Regions from separate parts of the Pectobacterium sp. PL64 genome, predicted to be linked through region 1. Evidence: predicted binding sites of a transcription regulator. Region 1 holds the regulator's gene; the other holds the start of a gene.
What was found. Region 1 encodes PurR, which represses purine synthesis genes. Its sites were predicted from a motif close to CANGCAAACGTTTGCNTG; they were not measured.

Region 1 (7,375 bases):
AATAAAAGTGAGATAAATACACGTGTAGCCAGTCAGGGAGGAGCAAATATTTTTTGATGAGGAAAACGCTAACGACGAACGTTCCTATTGAAAAAATAATATGAAAACCGATCCAAAAACTAAACCAAAATTCGCCACGATGAAACGTCACGTCTTTTCTATTAATTCTCTCGACTAACACGCCAGATTTGAGTCCGTTATAGACGTGAAAAATTTCCCATATCCCACCGCCAATGAGGAGTAGCGGTATGTAATCTTTTAACCAATCCATTGCAATTAACTCTTTCGATATTATTTTCGCGGAAGAATTCTATCATAACCGCCGAGGTGCCTATACAAACCTGTGGAAGTTCAGTGTGTTGCTTTGAGTCAGATCAAATAGACGGAGTGAAATTGATATTACGGGAAGATAATCAATGCAGATTCAACAAGGGATTGAGTCGATTATTTTTCAGTAGAAAAGAGTGCGGAATAAAGTATTTTGAAAACAAGGAATGGTGCGTTCAATTGGACTCGAACCAACGACCCCCACCATGTCAAGGTGGTGCTCTAACCAACTGAGCTATGAACGCATTAAGATACCGTGCTGCCTGCCTGACAGCGAGGCGAATAGTAGCGAGCGAGGGGAAAACTGGCAAGAGGAAAAATGCAATTTTGTGCTCTTGCCAGTGCGATTGCTGGGGTTGTATCCATTGTGTCGTTTTTTTCGACGATACCCGTCATACTTCAAGCCGCTTGTGCGTTGGCTGCCCTTGCTCACCCCAGTCACTTACTTGAGTAAGCTCCTGGGGATTCGCTCGGTTGCTGCCTTCACGCAACTCGAATTATTTAGGGTATAAAACTGGATGAAACGTTATCTAGCGGGCGGCGCGCGCTAAAATCCGTGCGGCGGGTTGGCGCTGAAGAAAACGAATTCGCGTGACCATCATCACTGCCGCTGCCGTCAGGCCAATGATGAAACCACACCAGAAGCCCGCAGGTCCCATACGCGGCACGATGCTATCCGTCAACGCCAGCAGGTAACCGCTCGGTAATCCCAATACCCAATAGGCGACAAAGGTAATATAGAAAATTGAACGGGTATCTTTATAGCCGCGCAAAACGCCAGTGCCGATCACCTGAACGGCATCGGAAATTTGATAAACAGCGGCCAGCAGCATGAGCTGAGAAGCCATCGCCACAACCAGCGGATCCTGATTGTAGAGCAGGGCGATAGGCTCACGCAGCAGCGTGGTGAAAATGGCCGTGCAGCAGGCTAATGCCACGCCCGCCATGATACCCGTGTGCGCGGCAATGCGAGCGTTCTCAACCGAGCCTTCTCCTAAGCGATGCCCGACACGAATGGTCGTGGCGACACCAACCGAGAGCGGAAGAACGAACATCAGCGAGCTGAAGTTCAGGGCAATCTGGTGACCCGCCACATCGACGACGCCCAGCGGCAACACTAACAGCGCCACCACGGCAAACAGTGTCACTTCAAAAAGTAATGCCAGCGCGATAGGTAAACCGAGGCCAAAGAGGCGCTTCAGCACGGCAACGTCCGGGCGGAACGCGGGACGGTGCAGACGGATATCGCGTAGCCAGGAGGCGCGTCGGGTATAAAGCATCATCAGTAGCATCATGATCCAGTAAACCGAGGCGGTAGCCACGCCGCAGCCGACGCCGCCCAGTTCGGGCATGCCAAATTTACCGTGGATAAAGATGTAGTTGATCGGGATGTTGATTAACAGCCCGATGAATCCAATCATCATGCCGGGGTAGGTTTTGGACAGCCCTTCACACTGGCAGCGTAAAACCTGATAGAACAGATAGCCGGGAACGCCCCACAGCAGCGCATGCAGATAGCCGATGGCTTTCGCAGCCAGCTCAGGCGAACCGTCGCTCATCAGGTTAATGGCGTATTCCCCCTGATACAGCACCAGCATCGTAAGCACAGAAATAATGGCAGCAAGGAAAAAGGACTGTCGTACCTGATGAGAAATACGATCACGTCGACCGGAACCGTTGAGCTGTGCGACAACGGGCGTCAGTGCCAACAGCAGGCCATGACCAAAAAGAATGGAGGGTAGCCAGATAGAGGTTCCCACGGCGACGGCGGCCATATCGGTGGCGCTATAAGCACCGGCCATGATGGTGTCAACCACACCCATCGACGTTTGAGACACTTGCGCAATAATGACAGGAACAGCAAGCGCCGATAATTTACGCGCTTCTGTCAGATACTGTTGCACGGATACCTTCCTTGAATGACTTGACTGCGGAATGAATAATTCAGATATGAAAAAACAGATCGGGGTAAAGCGAGCTTTATTGTAACGACTTAACGCAAGTAAACCAGCATGGAAAAGAATATATTCTTTTTGTTACGCTACGGTTTCGATAGCTATGCGGTGTACGGCATTCCAGTTTGGTTTTCCGCGAAATATCGGGCACACTGCACAGCGTCATTTCTTTGTTTTTAAGAGGCAAACCGCATGTTTACCGGTATTGTTCAGGGCACCGCGCCGGTGGTGTCGATTGAAGAAAAATCCAACTTTCGCACGCACATTGTCCAGCTCCCGCCCGAGTTGCTGCCAGGGCTCGTGCCCGGTGCATCGGTGGCACACAATGGCTGCTGCCTGACGGTAACCGCCATTGACGGCGATCGTGTTAGTTTTGATCTCATGAAGGAAACGCTGCGGTTAACAAATCTGGGCGATATTCATGAAGGCGATGTCGTCAATATTGAGCGAGCTGCCAAATTCGGTGATGAGATCGGTGGGCACGTTATGTCGGGCCACATCATGTGTACGGCGGAAGTAGTTAAGATTCAGGTTTCAGAGAATAACCATCAGATTTGGTTCCGTCTGGCAGATGAAGCACTGATGAAATACGTGCTGCATAAAGGTTTCGTGGGGATTGACGGTATCAGCCTGACGGTGGGCGAAGTGACCCGTGGACGTTTCTGCGTGCATTTAATTCCAGAAACGCTGAACCGCACCACACTGGGACAGAAACGTCTGGGAAATCGCATTAATATCGAAATCGACCCGCAGACACAGGCCGTGGTTGATACAGTCGAACGCGTGTTGGCAAGCAAGCAGGCGAGCGAGCTCGGCAAGGAAGAGTAATTCCTACGTTACACATTCTGGTGAACCGGACGGCGTTTCTACCGTCCGGCTTCTCTTTTCTGTCAGCACACAATTTTCTGTCAACACACAAGGCTGTCAGCGCGCAACACGCAATCCACCTTCGATCCCATCCGTACTGAACAAGATCTGCCAGAGCTGAAGGTCTCTTGCTCTGAAAGCCCCTGCACAAGAATTAAGATAGTAGCTGAACATCCGGCGGAAGCGGGCCGTGTAGCGTGTGGAAAGCGGTGGCCAGTTCTGCTGAAAGCGAGCGTGCCAGGCCATTAATGTACGATCGTAATCAGCTCCGAAATTGTGCCAGTCCTCCATCACCATGTAAGGTTCACTCGCCTGCGCAATATGCTGTATGGAGGGAATACAGCCGTTGGGGAATATATATTTATGAATCCAGGGATCGATGTGCGGGTCGGTCTTATTGGCCCCGATGGTATGTAGCAGAAACAGTCCATCGGGTTTTAGATTACGCCGTACGACGCGGAAGTAGTTGTCATAGTTGCGTGGCCCGACGTGTTCAAACATGCCTACCGACACCACGCGATCGAATTGCCGATCGAGATCGCGATAATCCTGTAATTCAATGGTGACGTTCAGATCCTGACAACGTCGCTGTGCCAGCACCTGCTGCTCTCTGGAAATGGTGATGCCGTAAACTGAAACGCCGTAGTGGCGTGCCGCGAACTCGGCAAGTCCGCCCCAGCCGCAGCCGATATCCAGCAGCGTCATCCCTGATGTTAGCTGGAGTTTTTCGCAGATCATGGCGAGTTTGTCTTCCTGCGCCTGTTCCAGCGTCTGTGCCTGTTTCCAATAGGCGCAGGAATATTGCATGTAGGGATCCAGCATCAGGGTAAAGAGGTCGTTACCTAAATCGTAATGCGCTTTACCGACAACCTGAGCGCGTCGACGGGATTGTAAATTCGTGACGCGGGAGAGCGCGATCCGCGTGAGATCGTGCAGGCGACGGGGTAACTTAGCCTCCAGCCCAGCCCGCAGGACGCGATGGGAAAACATGTCCAGCCGTTCACACTCCCACCATTCATCCATGTAGCTTTCTCCCAGCCCCAGCGATCCCTCACACAGGATACGCTTAAAGAAATTAGGGTTGGTCACGCGGATGTCAAAAGGGCGGGTGCCGTTGATGGTGATATCCGCGGTGGCCAGCATGTCCTGCACGATGTGGAACCAGGGCGCGGTATTAGGATCCCATTCTTCTGTATAAGGTAAACCCATCATGTCTCCTTAACTTTATGTAAAAGTATCGTAAAACACACCAGGACAACACTTATCGCAGCCGAGGTATCGGCTGTCACCAGAGAAAATGAAACACGGTATTAAATTTTTAACTGCTTCAGCCAGCATACAAGAGAATTGGCTGAAGCAGAGAAGGGAAGCAGCAGGAATAAGAAAATCGTCTGTACAGAATGGCTGCGGCTAGCGGCGATAGTCGAGGTAGGGGCCGTCTGCAACCGAGCGGCGTTCAATCAACGTTGGGTGCACTTCAATGACGTGCGCATCTTCCCGTTTACTGGTAATACGATCCAGCAGCATCGCGAAAGCGGACTGTCCCAGACGCTCTTTTGGCTGGTGGATGGTGGTCAGCGCAGGCGTAAAGAAACGCGCGTGGCGCACGTTGTCATAACCGATCACCGAAATGTCCTGCGGCACGCGCAGACCCAGCTCGTCAGCCGCACAGATAGCCCCCATTGCCATGATATCACCGCCGCAGAATACGGCCGTTGGACGCTGTTTCTGTGCGAGGATCTGATGCATGGCTTTATAGCCGGATTCCGGTTCGAAATCGCCCCGAACCACCCATTCGTCGCGTACGGTGATGTCGGCTTCCTTCAACGCTTTCAAAAAGCCGAGGTAGCGTCCGCTGCCGGTGTTGCGTTCTTGAGTGCCGGGGATGGCACCGATATCCCGATGGCCGCGTTCAATCAGGTAGCGACCTGCCATATAACCGCCTTCAAAGGCGTTATCGATAATCGTATCGGTAAAATCGCTGTGCATCTGTCCCCAGTCCATCACGACCATCGGAATGCTGCGATAATCTTCCAACATCGACAGCAGCTCTGGTGGGTATTCAGCGCACATCACCAACAGGCCGTCGACGCGTTTTTGCGCCAGCATGGAAAGATAGGCGCGCTGTTTACCGATGTCGTTATGTGAATTACACAGCACCAGCGTGTAGCCTTTGGCATAGCAGCTGTTTTCAACGGCTTCAATGATCTCGGCGAAATAGGGGGCTTCGCTGGATGTGGCCAGCAAACCGATAGATTTAGTGTGATTAACTTTGAGGCTGCGCGCGACGGCGCTGGGCGAATAGTGCAATTCTTTGATTGCCGCCCTGACGGCTGCCTTAGTCTCTTCGGCGACGAAACGTGTTTTATTGATCACGTGCGATACGGTTGTGGTGGAAACGCCAGCACGTTTTGCCACATCTTTAATCGTTGCCATCTAAAAATGACTCCTGAACTTACCTGTTACAGACGTAAGTATATTGTTAATCGTTTGCCTACGTTTAATGTTCTTCTTCTAAGCTAAAAAACAGGATTTCAGAAGGAGAATGCCGAATGTTATACCGAAGGGATCTGGGTTGACGTTTTTCGACTGATACGCAGCGCTTTCATAAACAGCGGATTGTGTCCGATTTATCATGAAAGTGAAAGGGCTAATTTATACTATTAGTGATGCATTCGTCCGAGATTTTTCGCTACAATTATGAAAGAATCGTAATAACCCTATTATTTGTGGCTTTAACTACCTAAACGGGTTCGGCTGTGAAGGGGGGGCTTTTCAGATGAAGCTTTCAGATAAAATTTGTTCGTTAATAAGGAGTAATTTATGGATACAGATCTGAAGATGTCTTTGCTGACAACGGTGGGCTCGTTGGCTGTGATCATCGCATTTAGTTTTATTGCGGTGCTGAACTAACCAAACGGTGCCTCTGGGCGGGTTAGGTATTCAGACACGTTGATGCTACATAAAACGTGTCTGAATCGCTTGTCTTCACATCGCTTTTTTTACTACGTACAACTTTTCTCTTAACGAATCGTCTGCGGCGTCACCACGCGACGTGCGCCAACATAGTGCTCCTGCCAATAATCTTCACTCAGCTTGCTGATACGAATATCTGAGCCTGTACGCGGCGACTGGATAAATTTCCCTTCACCCAGATAAACCCCGACGTGATCGGCTGCGCCACGATTATTGATGCGGAAGAAGACCAGATCGCCACTTTCCAGCTCGCTCTTTTTAATCGGAGCGGCGTCACGCAGGTGATACATTTCGTTTGCGGTGCGTGGAATTTGGATCTTAACGACATCTTTGTAGGCGTAATAGACCAGCCCGCTACAGTCGAATCCGGTAAAGGGAGAGGAGCCGCCCCAGTGGTAAGGTTTACCAATCTGGCTCATCAACTTATTCATTGCGGTCGTTTTGGCATGCTGATAGCGTTTTTTATGCGCTGCGCTTAGCGCCATTCCTTTTTCTGTCGGCGCTGGATTTTTATCCGCTTTTCCCTTGAGTGCAGTCTTCTTCAGCCCGGTTTTGACTCTGGCTTGTGCGGTTGTTTGTTTCTCTTCTTCAGGCTTCAGCTTTTTAAGATTTTTTTTCACTAGCGCGGGCGTGCTGCTTTGCGTCCGTGACGGCTTTTTTTCTGTCACTTTGCTCGCGGTGCGGGATTTGGTTTTATTGCTGACGGCGGTAGGTTCTGGTTTTTTGCTTTTGATCGGCGTCGGTGATTTAGCATTACCCTTTGTTTGGCGGCTTTTCTTATTCGTTTCTACCACGGCGCTTTTCTTTGGCGCAGAATTCGGGGTATGCGGCGCAGCCTGAACGATGTTCAGGGATAGATTACTGAAAAATAATATAAAAAGAGTAATAAATAAGCGCATAATAACAGTGACCGAACATAATCCTTAACTCGCTCAATCCTCACAGTATTCCTGAAAACGGCGTCATAAAAAAGTGGGCACGGTCGCTTTATTCATACAGAATAGTGAAAAAACGTTAATAGTTATTTTTTCGATTGATTTATCAGCGTTTTCTGGCGTTGATTTCATCAATGATGAATGCCTTCAGGAAAAAATAACCCTACAAAAAATGGCGTTTTTTTGTGGCTAGTGGCATCGGTACAATATCACTGAGTCAATGTCGCTGTCGTAGCATCTCTGACGGCGGCTCATGGCTAGCGTTTTGGACGTTAGCCATCCTATAGAATTAAGGAAGCAAGAAGATGACGACAC
Region 2 (7,375 bases), 730 kb from region 1:
TTCACGCGCTGCCCGAAATGACGGTACAGCGTCAGCGCTTTATCCAGATTCAGGTTGTCGGAGAAGACCAGCGTTTTGCTCATCGGATCGATGTTCAGGCGCTGATAATGTGCAATGGCTTTTTCGCCCCAATCGACCGGATCGCCAGAATCGTGACGCAGCCCCTGATAGGCTTCGGCGAACGGCAAATCGAAATCGCGCAGGAAGGCATCCATAGTGATGCAGTCTGTCAACGCAATACCTAAATGTGTGGGATATTCCCGTAGCCACATTTGTAGTGCGGCGCGCTGGCTGTTTGCCAGCGTCGGACTAATCTGCTGATGCGCCTGAAACCACTCGTGCGCCTGCGTACCGACAGGCGTGATATCCAAACGGCGTGCCAGATCGTAATTGCTGGTACCGATGAGATAAGGGAAATTGGCTCTCAGCGTCGTAACAATCGTCTGCTGGACATCACGAGAGAAACGCCGGCGCGTGCCGAAATCCATTAGCTTGAATTGGCTGAGATCCACATCCGCGCTGTTTTGGCGGAAGCTTTCCAGCGAGGCAGACAGTTGGGTGAGTGCCTGCTCGGCTGTGATGTCGGGCGAACGATCGCGATGCACGACTTCACTGATCACGGCCAGTAAGGGAACTTCCCACAAAATCACTTCACGCCATGGCCCGGTGATGCGGATATCCAGCTTGCCAGCATGATTTTTGATCGAAACCTGCTGCGGATTAAAACGGAAGTCCCGCAGCCAGTGTAAATAATCCGGCTTAAAGAACGGCAAAGAAGAAAGATAGGTGAACTCATCGTCACTCAATGACAAGAAACGCATCAGATCGACCTGATGGGCTATCTCATCAGCGTAAACACCTAATAATTCATCACCGCGACAGCGAAATTCGGCCGCAACGTCGACATCATAATAATGATGATACACCGCCTGTTGCATGTGCAGCTTGTAGGCATCGGTATCCAGCAATGAGTGCAGAATCGGGGAAGTGTGCAAAGTCATAATGCGTTACAGCATCCTTGTAAGATGCCTATCCACCATTGGGACAATCAGCAATGTTCAGTCAGTATACCTTGATTATCCGTTTATTACATTACGACAACATAGCGAGACGTGCGGGAGTGAACCGCGGTACGATGATTATCCTCATTATTTTGTCGTGGTAACATTAAGATAACAGGCTTAGACTTGATCTTTGATGCTTATGACGAGGTGGAAACTTTATATGAATCAACAGCCGCAAATAAAATATCGCCATGACTACCGTGCGCCGGATTACACCATTACTGATATTGCACTGGATTTCGAGCTCCATGCCGAAAAAACTCACGTAAAAGCCGTTAGTCAGGTGGTGTTGCAGGGGGACGCTGGCGCGCCGTTGAAGCTGGATGGCGAAGGGCTGAAACTGATTAGCCTGAGCGTTGATGGTCAGCCGTGGACACATTACCAGCAGCAGGATGATGGCCTGACTCTGACGCAATTACCCGCACGTTTTACGCTCAGCATCGAAACGGAAATCAATCCCGCCGCCAATAGCGCGCTGGAAGGGCTATACCTCTCTGGCGATGCGCTCTGTACGCAGTGTGAGGCCGAAGGATTCCGCCACATTACTTATTATCTCGACCGACCGGACGTGTTGGCGAAATTCACGACGCGCATCATAGCGGATAAAGCTCGCTATCCTTATTTACTCTCTAACGGCAATCGTATTGCGCAAGGAGAGCTGGAAGGCGGCCGCCACTGGATTGAATGGCAGGATCCCTTCCCGAAACCCGCTTATCTGTTTGCGCTGGTTGCCGGCGATTTTGATGTCCTTGAGGATCGCTTTACGACACGTTCTGGCCGCGATGTGGCGCTGGAACTATATGTTGACCGTGGCAACCTCGATCGTGCCGGTTGGGCGATGACTTCACTGAAGAATTCGATGAAGTGGGATGAAGAGCGCTTCGGTCTGGAATACGATCTCGACATCTATATGATCGTCGCTGTTGATTTCTTCAACATGGGGGCGATGGAAAACAAAGGGCTGAACGTATTCAACTCTAAATACGTGCTGGCCAAGGCGGAAACCGCGACGGATAAAGACTATCTGAATATTGAAGCGGTGATCGGCCATGAATATTTCCACAACTGGACAGGTAACCGCGTCACCTGCCGCGATTGGTTCCAGCTTAGCCTGAAAGAAGGGCTGACGGTGTTCCGCGATCAGGAGTTCAGCTCCGATCTGGGTTCGCGCCCGGTGAACCGTATTGATAATGTGCGTGTGATGCGCGGGGCGCAGTTTGCTGAAGATGCCAGCCCGATGTCACATCCGATTCGTCCCGATCAGGTGATCGAGATGAATAACTTCTACACGCTGACGGTCTATGAAAAGGGATCGGAAGTGATCCGCATGATGCACACCTTATTAGGTGAAGAAGGCTTCCAGGCCGGTATTCGTCTGTATTTTGAGCGTCATGACGGCAGCGCAGCGACCTGTGATGACTTTGTGCTGGCGATGGAAGATGCTTCCGGTGTCGATCTCACGCAGTTCCGCCGCTGGTATAGCCAGTCGGGCACGCCGGTGCTGACCGTGCGTGATGATTACGATCCGCAGACGCAACAATATCTGCTGAGCGTGAGCCAGATGACCCCAGTCGGTGCCGACAAACAGCCAAAGCTGCCGCTGCACATTCCGCTGGATATCGAACTGTACGATCCACAAGGGCAGGTCATTCCGCTACAGAAAGATGGCCAACTGTTGGCGTCGGTGCTTAATGTGACCGAATCTGAACAGACGTTCATTTTCGATCAGGTGCCTTGCCGACCGATTCCTTCTTTATTACGTGAGTTCTCTGCGCCGGTAAAACTGAATTATGCCTGGAGCGATGAACAGCTGACATTCCTGATGCGCCACGCCAGCAATGCGTTCTCGCGTTGGGATGCAGCACAGAGCCTGCTGGCTAACTATATCCGTCTGAACGTTTCCCGCTATCAGCAGAAACAGCCGCTTTCCGTGCCGATGCATGTTGTGGATGCTTTCCGTGGCGTGTTGCTGGATGAAAAACTGGATCCGATGCTGGCTTCTCAGATTCTGACATTGCCGAGCGAAAACGAGATTGCCGAGCTGTTTGACATCATCGATCCGACGGCGATCGCTGCGGTGCGCGAAAGCATGACGCGTACGATGGCGAAAGAGATGGCAGATGAGTGGCTGGCGGTATACCACGCGAATCACGCGCCGCAATATCGCATCGAACACGCGGATATGGGCAAACGCGCACTGCGCAACGTCTGCCTGCATTATCTGGCATTCAACGATGCCGATCAGGCGGATAAACTGGTACAAGCGCAGTTCCGTCAGGCGGATAACATGACGGATTCGCTGGCGGCGCTGTCGGCGGCGGTTGAAGCACAGTTGCCAGTGCGTGACGAACTGTTGACGCAGTTTGATAACCGCTGGCATCAGGATGGTTTGGTCATGGATAAATGGTTTGTACTGCAAGCCACTAGCCCGGCAGCCGATGTGCTGACCCGCGTGCGTGAGCTGCTGCAACACCGTTCATTCAGCCTGAACAACCCTAACCGTCTGCGCTCGCTGGTGGGGGCGTTTGCAGCCTCGAACCCGTCGGCGTTCCATGCTGAAGACGGCAGTGGCTATCGCTTCCTGACGGAGATTCTGAGTGACTTGAACACCCGCAATCCGCAGGTCGCGGCGCGAGTGATCGAACCGTTGATCCGTCTGAAACGCTATGATGCTAAACGTCAGGCGCAAATGCGTCAGGCGCTGGAGCAACTGAAGACGTTGGAAAATTTGTCTGGCGATCTGTTCGAGAAGATCAGCAAGGCGCTGCAAGACTAATCCTGCCACGCGATTAGCACAGCCACACGCGGTATCCTGCCGCGTGTGGCGATAATTCCCGCATCACGATTCCCCGTTTCCGCAAACGTTTTACTTTCCGCAAAGATGGAATTACCATCACCGACCGTGAATTCACAATCTTAGATTGTGACGATTATTTTTGCGGAATGATAACGGTGGTAGGGGATAGAAGAGTAAAGCGTCCGCGCCAGGGATGGCGCGGCTCGAGCTTACAGGGATGTACTTGCAGCGTCTTTACGATCTATCCCTTACCACAGCGTGACGTACGTTATTATCAAGCGCTAATCCACTATTGCTTACTTCCAGCGTAGGCAAGATACCTTTGCGATAGGGATCTCAGGAGACAATATGTTCTATCCCGTTATCAAAAAAGCCCTGTTTCAGCTCGATCCAGAGCGAGCACATGAGCTGACCTTCCAACAATTACGCCGTATTACCAACACGCCTTTTGAATTTCTCGTCCGCCAATCCGTTCCTACTAAGCCCGTTACCTGCATGGGATTATCTTTTAAAAACCCACTCGGTCTGGCGGCGGGATTAGATAAAGACGGCGAATGTATTGATGCGTTAGGCGCAATGGGATTTGGTTTTATTGAAGTGGGGACGGTAACGCCGCGTCCACAATCCGGTAATGACAAACCGAGATTATTCCGCGTAGTGGAAGCGGAAGGATTAATCAACCGAATGGGTTTCAATAATAAAGGCGTGGATTATCTGGTTGAGAATGTAAAGAAAACACGTTTTGGCGGTGTATTAGGGATCAACATCGGCAAGAATAAAGATACGCCGGTTGAGCAAGGTAAAGACGATTATTTGATCTGCATGGATAAGGTTTACCCTCACGCAGGTTATATCGCGATCAACATTTCGTCACCCAATACGCCGGGGTTACGCAGCTTGCAATATGGTGAAGCGCTGGACGATCTTTTGCTGGCGATAAAGAACAAGCAGACAGAATTAAAAGATAAGCATCAGAAATATGTTCCTGTGGCGGTAAAGATCGCGCCGGATCTTTCTGAAGAAGAATTGATCCAAATTGCCGACAGCCTGGTTCGCCATAACATCGACGGCGTGATTGCAACCAATACGACGCTCGACAGAAAACTGATTCAGGGATTAAACCACTGCGGGCAGACAGGGGGATTAAGTGGACGTCCGTTGCAGACAAGCAGCACGGAAATTATCCGCCGTTTGTCACAGGAATTAGCGGGACGTTTACCGATTATTGGCGTTGGCGGAATTGATTCTTTGGTCGCCGCACGCGAAAAAATGGCGGCTGGCGCATCGCTGGTACAGATATATTCAGGCTTTATTTTCCACGGTCCACGCCTGATTAAAGATATCGTTACACATATTTAATCCGAAATGCCTTTCATTTTTAGCTGGGGGTTTATTTATCCCCCCGGCTAGTCTATATTTTATCCGTTTGCGTAAATAATCTATCAACGGATGACTGATCTTCTTGCCGCAATGTTTGTGACGATGAACGATTATTGTGATGTGAGAAAACACAATCAGCCATTTCTGATATTTCTACTATGAAGGCGAAGGGTAAATAATATGAAGCTAAAACCTGACGATAACTGGCGCTGGTATTTTGATACCGAACACGACCGCCTGATGTTGGATTTGGCTAACGGCATGTTATTCCGTTCTCGTTTTCCGTCTAAAATGCTAACGCCGGATGCATTCAATGAATGCGCATTCTGTGTCGACGATGCCGCGTTATTTTTTACCTATAACGACAAATGTCAGAAAGCGGCACTGCATCGTGACCTCCAGGGCGAATTAGTTTTGAATGCGCTGGTCGCAAGCCGGTTCCTAAAACCGCTGATGCCAAAAAGTTGGCACTTCATCCAACAGCCGGATGCCGTAACGTATTCGCCGCAGGCGGGTGATGTTGTACAAGTACAACTCACTGAAACCCATGAAACGGCCTGTTTTCTGGTGGCGGAAGCAGGGGATAAAGCCTGCCTCTGTTTGCTGGCGCAAGAACAGCTGTCATTAAGTGGAAAAACCATGGGTCTGGGTGACGCCATAAAAATCATGCACGACAGACTCATGCCTGCCGTCGTTCAGAATAGGGCTGAGTGGGAAACCACGTTGGGTGAAGGCACGTCGGCATTTGAGTACGCCAAGGTCGTCTAAACCTCGTCATATACCCGTCATACTTCAAGCCGCGTGCGCGCTGGTTTTTCTTCGGCTATTGCAGATGCTTTTTTATTGCAAATGAAGGTCACTCTGCGGAATACAGCTACAGGTAAGAATTTCGCCGTTTCCTTTAATCGCACTTTGCTTCAGTGCGGAAACCTCTCCGCTGACTAACGTCAATTTACAGCAACCGCACAATCCTGCCCGACAAGAATAGGGGACTCGAATACCCTGTTGCTCCAGCTGTTCCAGTAAAATCTGCTGATTGTTCCCTTGTAACGCTTTTCCCTGATAGTGGATGGTGACGGCCTGTTCGCTTTTTTCGGGAACGACAAGGCTTTCGACCACCTGACCAGAACCATAAGGACGCGGTGGTTTGGTCGCTAACACTTCCAATGTGTCGCCCACGCGAATGATGCCCGTATTTCTGGCGACCAGATTTTGTCCAAAATCGACGTCTCCGTTCTCGGCAGTACGGAAAGATTGCAGCGTGGCCAGCGGTTCTCCTGACGGGTGCTTACGGCCACGTTCGATGCTGACAGTGGTGAAAATGCAGCGGCTACAGGGTTTGACGACGTCAAAAATAACCTCGCCAATCCGAATGGTCTTCCAACTGTCTTCGGCAAAGGCTTCCGCGCCTGTTACGACCAAATTGGGGCGAAACTGTTCGATTTTAATGCCGGCGGAACAGCGCTGGCGCAGCGCCTGAAATGAGGCATCATTAATTAACAGAAACGGATAGCCATCGGCAAATGCCAGAGGAACATCAGGATAATGCTTAACTCGCCGCGATGGTTCATTGCCCACCCAGCGAAGCTGTACGGCACGCTGAAAATAGTGGCTTAACCAGAGGTTGATGGCTTCAGGGGCGACGAGCGCCGTAAAGTGCGTTCCCCAGACTTCTGTCGGTTGAGGTGCCTCGGTGAAGTCGGCAAAACGTATCGTGGCCGTTTGACCATCTGGCGCGGCAATAAACAGTCCATCGGGTAACAAGGCGGGGGTAAATAACACCATCTGCGGATACTGGCGAGCAGTAATAAATGTGCCATCCGATTCGGTAATCATGAAGGCACGATCGTTCGCCAAACCGCTGACAGACGCCATCGCGTGGGACAGCTGTAACCCCCGCATCGATTTTACCGGATGAATATAAAGCCGCGTTACGCCAATCACTGACCTGTTCCTTGCCAAACTAAAACGGCAACTTTATGACAAGCGTCTCGGATTAGCTATAATGCGCCTCAATTTCTTTTATGAATCTATTTTTTGGTGATAGTGACGACATGAATGCTTTGTTTGCCAGTACGGCGCGGGGATTGGAAGAGTTATTAAAAAGCGAACTCGAATCATTGGGTGCGCAGTC

Region 2: a site for PurR is predicted at 3,919-3,936, ahead of pyrD (quinone-dependent dihydroorotate dehydrogenase). Genes of this name have one in related genera too.

What each region holds. Positions count from the first base shown of each region.
Region 1 is NZ_CP092070.1:2,338,273-2,345,647, reverse strand. Features, by position in the region: tRNA gene HP572_RS10350 (tRNA-Val) at 496-572, opposite strand; gene HP572_RS10345 (MATE family efflux transporter) at 858-2,231, opposite strand; gene HP572_RS10340 (riboflavin synthase) at 2,475-3,110, shown strand; gene cfa (cyclopropane fatty acyl phospholipid synthase) at 3,207-4,358, opposite strand; gene purR (HTH-type transcriptional repressor PurR) at 4,560-5,585, opposite strand; gene HP572_RS10325 (YnhF family membrane protein) at 5,973-6,062, shown strand; gene HP572_RS10320 (C40 family peptidase) at 6,173-7,024, opposite strand; gene HP572_RS10315 (Grx4 family monothiol glutaredoxin) at 7,366-7,375, shown strand, end outside.
Region 2 is NZ_CP092070.1:1,610,198-1,617,572, forward strand. Features, by position in the region: gene pncB (nicotinate phosphoribosyltransferase) at 1-1,001, opposite strand, end outside; gene pepN (aminopeptidase N) at 1,225-3,840, shown strand; gene pyrD (quinone-dependent dihydroorotate dehydrogenase) at 4,210-5,220, shown strand; gene HP572_RS06960 (cell division protein ZapC) at 5,422-6,009, shown strand; gene HP572_RS06965 (YcbX family protein) at 6,082-7,185, opposite strand; partial or broken gene rlmKL (bifunctional 23S rRNA (guanine(2069)-N(7))-methyltransferase RlmK/23S rRNA (guanine(2445)-N(2))-methyltransferase RlmL) at 7,296-7,375, shown strand, end outside.